DNA from 2 places in the Streptosporangium sp. G11 genome. Region 1 is predicted to be linked to the other one. Evidence: riboswitches for the same ligand, from Rfam matches in the RefSeq annotation. Region 1 holds a riboswitch; the other holds the start of a gene.
The links. A riboswitch is a leader RNA that binds a small molecule or an ion and turns the genes downstream of it on or off. The one in region 1 is predicted to bind glycine.
Positions count from the first base shown of each region.

Region 2: another riboswitch for glycine. It lies ahead of gcvP (aminomethyl-transferring glycine dehydrogenase); the one in region 1 lies ahead of gcvT (glycine cleavage system aminomethyltransferase GcvT).

Region 1 covers NZ_JBPJUQ010000008.1:585-3,981, reverse strand. Annotated here, with positions in the region: gene ACSDR0_RS10615 (L-serine ammonia-lyase) at 1-207, opposite strand, end outside; gene gcvH (glycine cleavage system protein GcvH) at 280-672, opposite strand; gene gcvT (glycine cleavage system aminomethyltransferase GcvT) at 669-1,757, opposite strand; glycine riboswitch at 1,791-1,885, opposite strand; glycine riboswitch at 1,886-1,984, opposite strand; gene ACSDR0_RS10600 (gamma-glutamyl-gamma-aminobutyrate hydrolase family protein) at 2,058-2,753, opposite strand; gene ACSDR0_RS10595 (Ig-like domain-containing protein) at 2,951-3,397, opposite strand, start outside.
Region 2 covers NZ_JBPJUQ010000030.1:36,053-39,449, forward strand. Annotated here, with positions in the region: gene ACSDR0_RS25800 (bifunctional nuclease family protein) at 1-27, shown strand, start outside; gene ACSDR0_RS25805 (MerR family transcriptional regulator) at 172-792, shown strand; glycine riboswitch at 808-900, shown strand; gene gcvP (aminomethyl-transferring glycine dehydrogenase) at 1,082-3,397, shown strand, end outside.

The DNA of each region.
Region 1 (3,397 bases):
GAGCAGCACGGCCTTGTCGCTGCCGTGGCCCTTGCCGGTCAGGCCCAGCGAGCCGTACAGGATGGCGCTCACCCGGGCGGTCTTCTCCAGGAGCCCGTCCTGATGAAGGCCGCGGGCGAACTTGTGGGCGGCGGCCATCGGTCCGCCGGTGTGCGAGCTGGACGGGCCGATTCCGATCTTGAAAAGATCGAAGACACTGATCGTCATCTGAATCCTTCCAGCGTGGACGGCCACGCGCGCCCAGGGACGCGCGTGACCGTGACGCGAGGGGGGAGAGGCTTAGGACTCACCCGAGGTGAGCGCGGCGTACTCCTCCGGCGACAGCAGGTCGTCGGCGGAGCCCTCAAGACGTACGCGGAACAGCCAGCCCTCACCGTAGGAGTCGCTGTTGACCAGCGAGGGGTTGTCCACGACGGCCTGGTTGATCTCCACGACCTCGCCGCTCACCGGCGCGAAGATGTCGCTCACCGACTTGGTCGACTCGACCTCGCCGACGGCGTCGCCGGCGGTGATCGTCGAACCGACCTCGGGGGTGATCTGCACGTAGACCACGTCGCCCAGCGCCTCGGCGGCGTAGGCGGTGATGCCGACGGTGAGGGTCAGGCCGTCATCGATGCCGGAGATCCACTCGTGTTCCTTGGTGTAGTGCAGGTCCTCGGGAATGCTGCTCATTTTTTCCTCCTGTAGAAAGGCAGTGCGACGACCTCGACCGGCTCGTGGCTGCCCCTGACGTCCACGGCCAGTCCCGACGACTGGCCGTTGTCCACGTAGGCCATGGCGATGGGCCTGCCCAGTGACTGGGAGGGCGCCCCGCTGGTGACCTCGCCGACGACCGTGCCGTCATCGGTGACCACCGGATACCCGTGCCTCGGCACCCTGCGGCCGGCCGAGATCAGGCCGACCAGGCGGCGGGACGGCGGGACGTCCCCGAGCGATTCGAGGGCGGCCCGGCCGACGAAGTCGCCTGGCTTGTCAAACCTCACCACACGGCCCAGCCCGGCGTCGAACGGGGTCAGATCGGCCGACAGCTCGTTGCCGTACAGCGGCATCCCGGCCTCCAGCCGGAGGGTGTCGCGGGCGGACAGGCCCGCGGGGATCAGGCCGTGCGGCGCGCCCGCCTCGGTGAGGGCGGCCCAGACCGGCTCTGCGTCCTCGGCCGCGACGAACAGCTCGAAGCCGTCCTCACCGGTGTATCCCGTACGGGCGACGAGGGCTTCGCGGCCCGCGACGACGGCGGGCAGGCCGGCGTAGTACTTGAGCCCGTCGAGGTCGGCGTCGGTGAGTGAGCCCAGGATCTCCGCGGAGCGCGGGCCCTGGACCGCGACCAGCGCGTATCGCTCGGAGCGGTCGTCCACCGCGGCGTCGAAGTCCTTGGCGCGGCCGGTCAGCTCGGCGGCCACCCGGGGGTAGTTGGAGGCGTTGGCGACGACCATGAACTCGGCGGGGGCCAGCCGGTAGACGATCAGGTCGTCCAGCACACCGCCCTCGGCGTCGACGATCATCGTGTAGCGGGCGCGGCCGGGCTCCAGGGCGGAGAGGTGGCCCACCAGGGCGTAATCGAGGGCCTCGGCGGCCTGCGGCCCGGTCACGAAGATCTCACCCATGTGGGAGAGGTCGAACAGGCCGGCCGCCTGGCGGACCGCGTTGTGCTCGGCCGACTCGCTGCCGTAGCGGAGCGGCATCAGCCAGCCCGCGAAGTCGGTCAGCGTCGCGCCGAGGGACTCGTGCACGCCGCGCAGCGGCGTAGGTCGGGACATGTGCGCACCTCAGACAAGGGACAGATGAGAGCATCCTCCCCCTCTGTCGTGGGTGCCTGAGAGTTTCATCCGGGTTTTACCGGACTTTCACCTTCGGCGAGGCCGTGGGACCTGCTTTCCAGAGGGCACCTACCCGCACGGTCCTTTGCCTTGAGAGGTTCGCGGGGAGGGCTTGCTCCTTCAGGGGTCCTGGCCTGGGTGTCAGGACGCTCTCCCGCACGGGATTCATCGGTGTCACCGGCCAGCCTAACCGCCCGCACCGGACGAGCGAAATCCCCTCGCGGTCCCGATCCGTGCCGGTCAGGGGGTGGCGTGCCGTACCAGCGCCTCGAACAGGGCCGACTCGTCGTCGGCCTCGGGGTGCCACTGGACGGCGAGGGCGAACGGGTGGTCGTCCAGTTCCACGGCCTCGACCGTGCCGTCCTCGGCGTGGGCGGTCACGGTCAGGCCCTCGGCCAGCCGGTCGAGGGCCTGGTGGTGGTAGTGGGCCACGTCCACGGTCTCGGTCCCGAAGATCTTCGAGGTGTGGCTGCCGGGGGCGAGCCGCACCGGCATCCTGCCGTAGTGGCCGGGGGCCGGGGCGTGCCCCGGATGGCCCACCACGTCGGGCAGGTGCTGGTGGAGGCTGCCGCCCAGCGAGACGTTCAGGATCTGCATGCCCCGGCAGATCCCCAGGAAGGGCAGGCCCCGCTCCAGCGCCGCCCGGACCAGCCCCAGCTCGGCGTCGTCGCGGAACGGCCGCACGTGGCCGGTCCGCTCGTGCGGCTCCTGCCCGTACCGCTCCGGGCCGACGTCCCCGCCACCGGCCAGGATCAGCCCGTCCAGGCGCCCCGCCAGTGCCGCGGGGTCGCCCGCGGGGGGCAGGATCACCGGCTGCCCGCCCGCGCGGGCCACGTGGTCGACGTAGTCGTAGGGCAGGAGCGCGGTGGTCGTCTCCCAGACGGTGAACCGCGCGGGCTCGACGTAACAGGTGATGCCGATGACGGGACGGGACATGATCTCCTGTTTCGCCGCGCTTCCACCGATGTCCTGGCACCGCGTCCTGCGCACGGTGTCCTGGCAGCGTTTGCCTACGCCGCACGTTACCGGCCGCGGCGAGGGGACGTGCCGCCGGGGACGGGTGGACGCCGTTTCTCTCATGTTCCGCCGGCCGTGGTCGCGGGCGCCGCCTCTCGCGACGCCCGCGACCCGGGCTACTCGGCGCGGATGTTGTCGAGGTGGAACGTGCCGGGACCGGCCCAGGTGAAGACGGCGCGGACGTCGGCCAGATCCTCGGGCGCGCATGACAGCCCGGAGAGCAGGTCGGTCTCCACCGTGGCCGTGGTGGCGGGGTTCTGGTAGCCCCACGTCGACTGACACCAGGTGTGCCCGGGGCCGGTCTGGAAGGCGACGCTGGTGGAGGTGCCCGCGGCGTCGCTGCGCAGGTCGAGCTTGAGCGTTCCCTTGGCCGACAGGTCGACCGGTTCGGCGAAGGCGGCGCCGAACCAGCCGCCGCCGGTGGCGTCGACGCGGAGGCTGTGGGTGCCGTCACCGGCGAACTCGTCGGAGTGAGCCACGGAACCGGCGTCGCTCTGCCAGGAGGCGGGAGCCCAGCCCTGCACTCCCTCCTCGAAGGAGAACAGTTTGATCGCGGCCCCCGC
Region 2 (3,397 bases), on a different contig from region 1:
CCCGAGGACTTCGGCCGCGCGGGGTAGGAATTTCGGTGCATTTACGCTTCACGACGCGCCGAGTGGGGTCGTTGACTGGACTTGGCCCCAGTCCTACGGTGCAAGTGAAACCTGCGGTCGTGCGTAAACCCCCAGATCAGGCCGTGGGATGAGAGAAAGCCGGAGGTCCGCGTGGCGGTCAGCAGCGGCGAGGGTAGAAACGCCGATCAGGATGACCCGGAACGGCGCCAGTCGGCACGTCAGCGCGCGGGTGAAGAGGGTCTGCTGTTCGACGGGCAACCGGTGAAGGTGCCCGCCGACATCGGCTACAGGGGCCCCACGGCCTGTTCCGCGGCCGGCATCACCTACCGGCAACTCGACTACTGGGCGCGCACCGGCCTGGTCGAGCCCACCGTGAGAGCCGCCCACGGCTCCGGCTCCCAGCGGCTGTACGGCTTTCGCGACATCCTGGTCCTCAAGGTCGTCAAGCGACTCCTCGACACCGGCGTCTCCCTCCAGCAGATCCGTATCGCCGTGCAGCACCTGCGCGACAGGGGCGTCAACGACCTGGCCCAGATCACCCTGATGAGCGACGGGGTGAGCGTTTACGAGTGCACCTCGCCCAACGAGGTCATCGACCTGCTCCAGGGCGGTCAGGGAGTCTTCGGCATAGCACTGGGACGGGTGTGGCAGGAGGTGGAGGGCTCCCTCGCGGATCTGCCCGGCGAACGTGCGGAGTCGGGCGAGGGCCCTTTAGGCGATCATCAGGCCGATGAGCTGGCCCGCCGTCGCAGAGCACGACGAACCGGGTAAACTCGGACTTGCCACTGACCCTGTGCGGGAGAGACCCCGACCGCGATCGGGGCGCCGAAGGAGCAACCTCCCCGGAATCTCTCAGGCACCCGGTACCGCACGGACGAGGCAACTCTGGAAAGCAGGCGCGCTCGCCAGGCGCGACTCACCGACGGTGCAAGCCTCCCGTCAAGGGCAGGTGAAGCTCTCAGGTCACGACGCGTGAGGACGGTCGTGATGACAGAGGGGGAGACCAGGCATACGCCCGCGCCCAGCGCCGGTCTCCACCCCGTCCCGGGAGGCTTCACCAATGACCGACCTGTCATCGCTCAGCGAGCTCAGCTCCCCGCCGTTCGCGACCCGCCACATAGGGCCGGACGACGCCGGCCAGACCCGCATGCTGGAGGCGGTCGGATTCGCCTCCGTCGCCGACCTGGTCGCGGTGGCCGTGCCCGAGGCGATCCGTTCCTCGGGGCGGCTGAACCTGCCCCCGGCGGCCGGGGAGTCCGAGGCCCTCGCGGAGCTGCGGGTCCTCGCCGGTCGCAACACCGTGCTCACCTCGATGATCGGTCTGGGCTACCACGACACGATCACCCCGGGCGTCATCCGCCGCAACCTCCTGGAGAACCCGGGCTGGTACACCGCGTACACGCCCTACCAGCCGGAGATCTCCCAGGGCCGCCTGGAAGCCCTGATCAACTTCCAGACCGTCGTCTCCGACCTGACCGCCCTCGACGTCGCGGGGGCCTCCCTGCTGGACGAGGCCACCGCCGCCGCCGAGGCGATGACGCTGGCCCGCCGCGCGGGCCGCGTCCCCTCGAAGGTCTTCGTGGTCGACGCCGACGCGCTGCCGCAGACCAAGGCGGTGCTGCGCACCCGCGCCGAGCCGCTCGGCATCGAGCTGGTCGAGAGCGACTTCACCGCCGAGCTCCCCGAGTGTTTCGGGGTGCTCGTGCAGTACCCCGGCGCCAGCGGCAGGGTCCGCGACTTCCGCGCCATCGCCGACGCCGCCCACGCGCGCGGCGCCCAGGTGGTCGCCGCCGCCGACCTGCTGGCCCTCACCCTGCTGGCCGCCCCCGGCGAGCTCGGCGCCGACATCGCGGTCGGCTCCTCGCAGCGCTTCGGCGTCCCCCTCGGCTTCGGCGGCCCCCACGCCGCCTACATGGCGGTCCGCGACGGCCTCCAGCGCCAGCTGCCGGGCCGCCTGGTCGGCGTCTCCCAGGACGCAGACCAGCGCCCCGCGTACCGGCTCGCGCTGCAGACCCGCGAGCAGCACATCCGCCGCGAGAAGGCCACCAGCAACATCTGCACCGCGCAGGTGCTGCTCGCCGTGATCGCCGGCATGTACGCCGTCTACCACGGCCCCGAGGGCCTGCGCAGGATCGGCCGGCGCACCCACCGGCACGCCGTCGTGCTCGCCGAGGGCCTGCGCCAGGGCGGCGTCGAGATCGTGCACGACACCTTCTTCGACACCGTGCTCGCCAGGGTCCCCGGCCGCGCCGCGGGGATCGTCGCCACGGCCCGCGACAACGGCGTCAACCTGCGCCTGGTCGACGCCGACCACGTGGGCGTCACCTGCGACGAGAAGACCGAGCTCCTCCACCTGGAGCAGGTCCTGGCCGCCTTCGAGGTCAGCGGCACCGTGCTGGCCGACCTCGACGCCGCCGCCCACGACGCGCTGCCCGCCGCGCTGGCGCGCGTCAGCGACTACCTGACCCACCCGGTCTTCCACAGCCACCGCTCCGAGACGGCCATGCTGCGCTACCTGCGCAGGCTCCAGGACAAGGACATCGCGCTCGACCGGTCGATGATCCCGCTGGGCTCCTGCACCATGAAGCTCAACGCGACCACCGAGATGGAGCCGATCACCTGGCCGGAGTTCGCCGGGCTGCACCCCTACGCGCCCGAGGACCAGGCCGCGGGCTACATCGAGCTGATCGGGGAGCTGGAGCGCTGGCTGGCCGAGGTCACCGGCTACGACGCCGTGTCGCTCCAGCCGAACGCCGGCTCCCAGGGCGAGTTCGCCGGGCTTCTGGCGATCCGCGCCTACCACACCGCGCGCGGCGAGTCGGGCCGCGACGTCTGCCTGATCCCCTCGTCCGCGCACGGCACCAACGCCGCGAGCGCCGTGATGGCGGGTATGCGCGTGGCCGTCGTCGCCTGCGACGACAAGGGAAACGTGGACGTCGACGACCTCGTCGCGAAGATCGGCAAGCACCGAGACCAGCTTGCCGCGATCATGGTGACCTACCCGTCCACGCACGGCGTGTACGAGGAGACGATCGTCCGGATCTGCGAGCTGGTGCACGAGGCCGGCGGCCAGGTCTACGTCGACGGCGCCAACCTCAACGCGCTGGTCGGCCTGGCCAGGCCCGGGGAGTTCGGGGCCGACGTCTCCCACCTCAACCTGCACAAGACCTTCTGCATCCCGCACGGCGGCGGCGGCCCCGGCGTCGGCCCTGTCGCGGTCCGCGCGCACCTGGCCGACTACCTGCCCGGTCACCCGCTGCGCGAGGGCAGCGCGGTGGGCCCGGTCTCGGCCGCCCCGTACGGCTCCGCGGGCATCCTGCCCATCTCCTGGGCCTACATCCGGATGATGGGCGCCGACGGCCTGAAGGCGGCCACC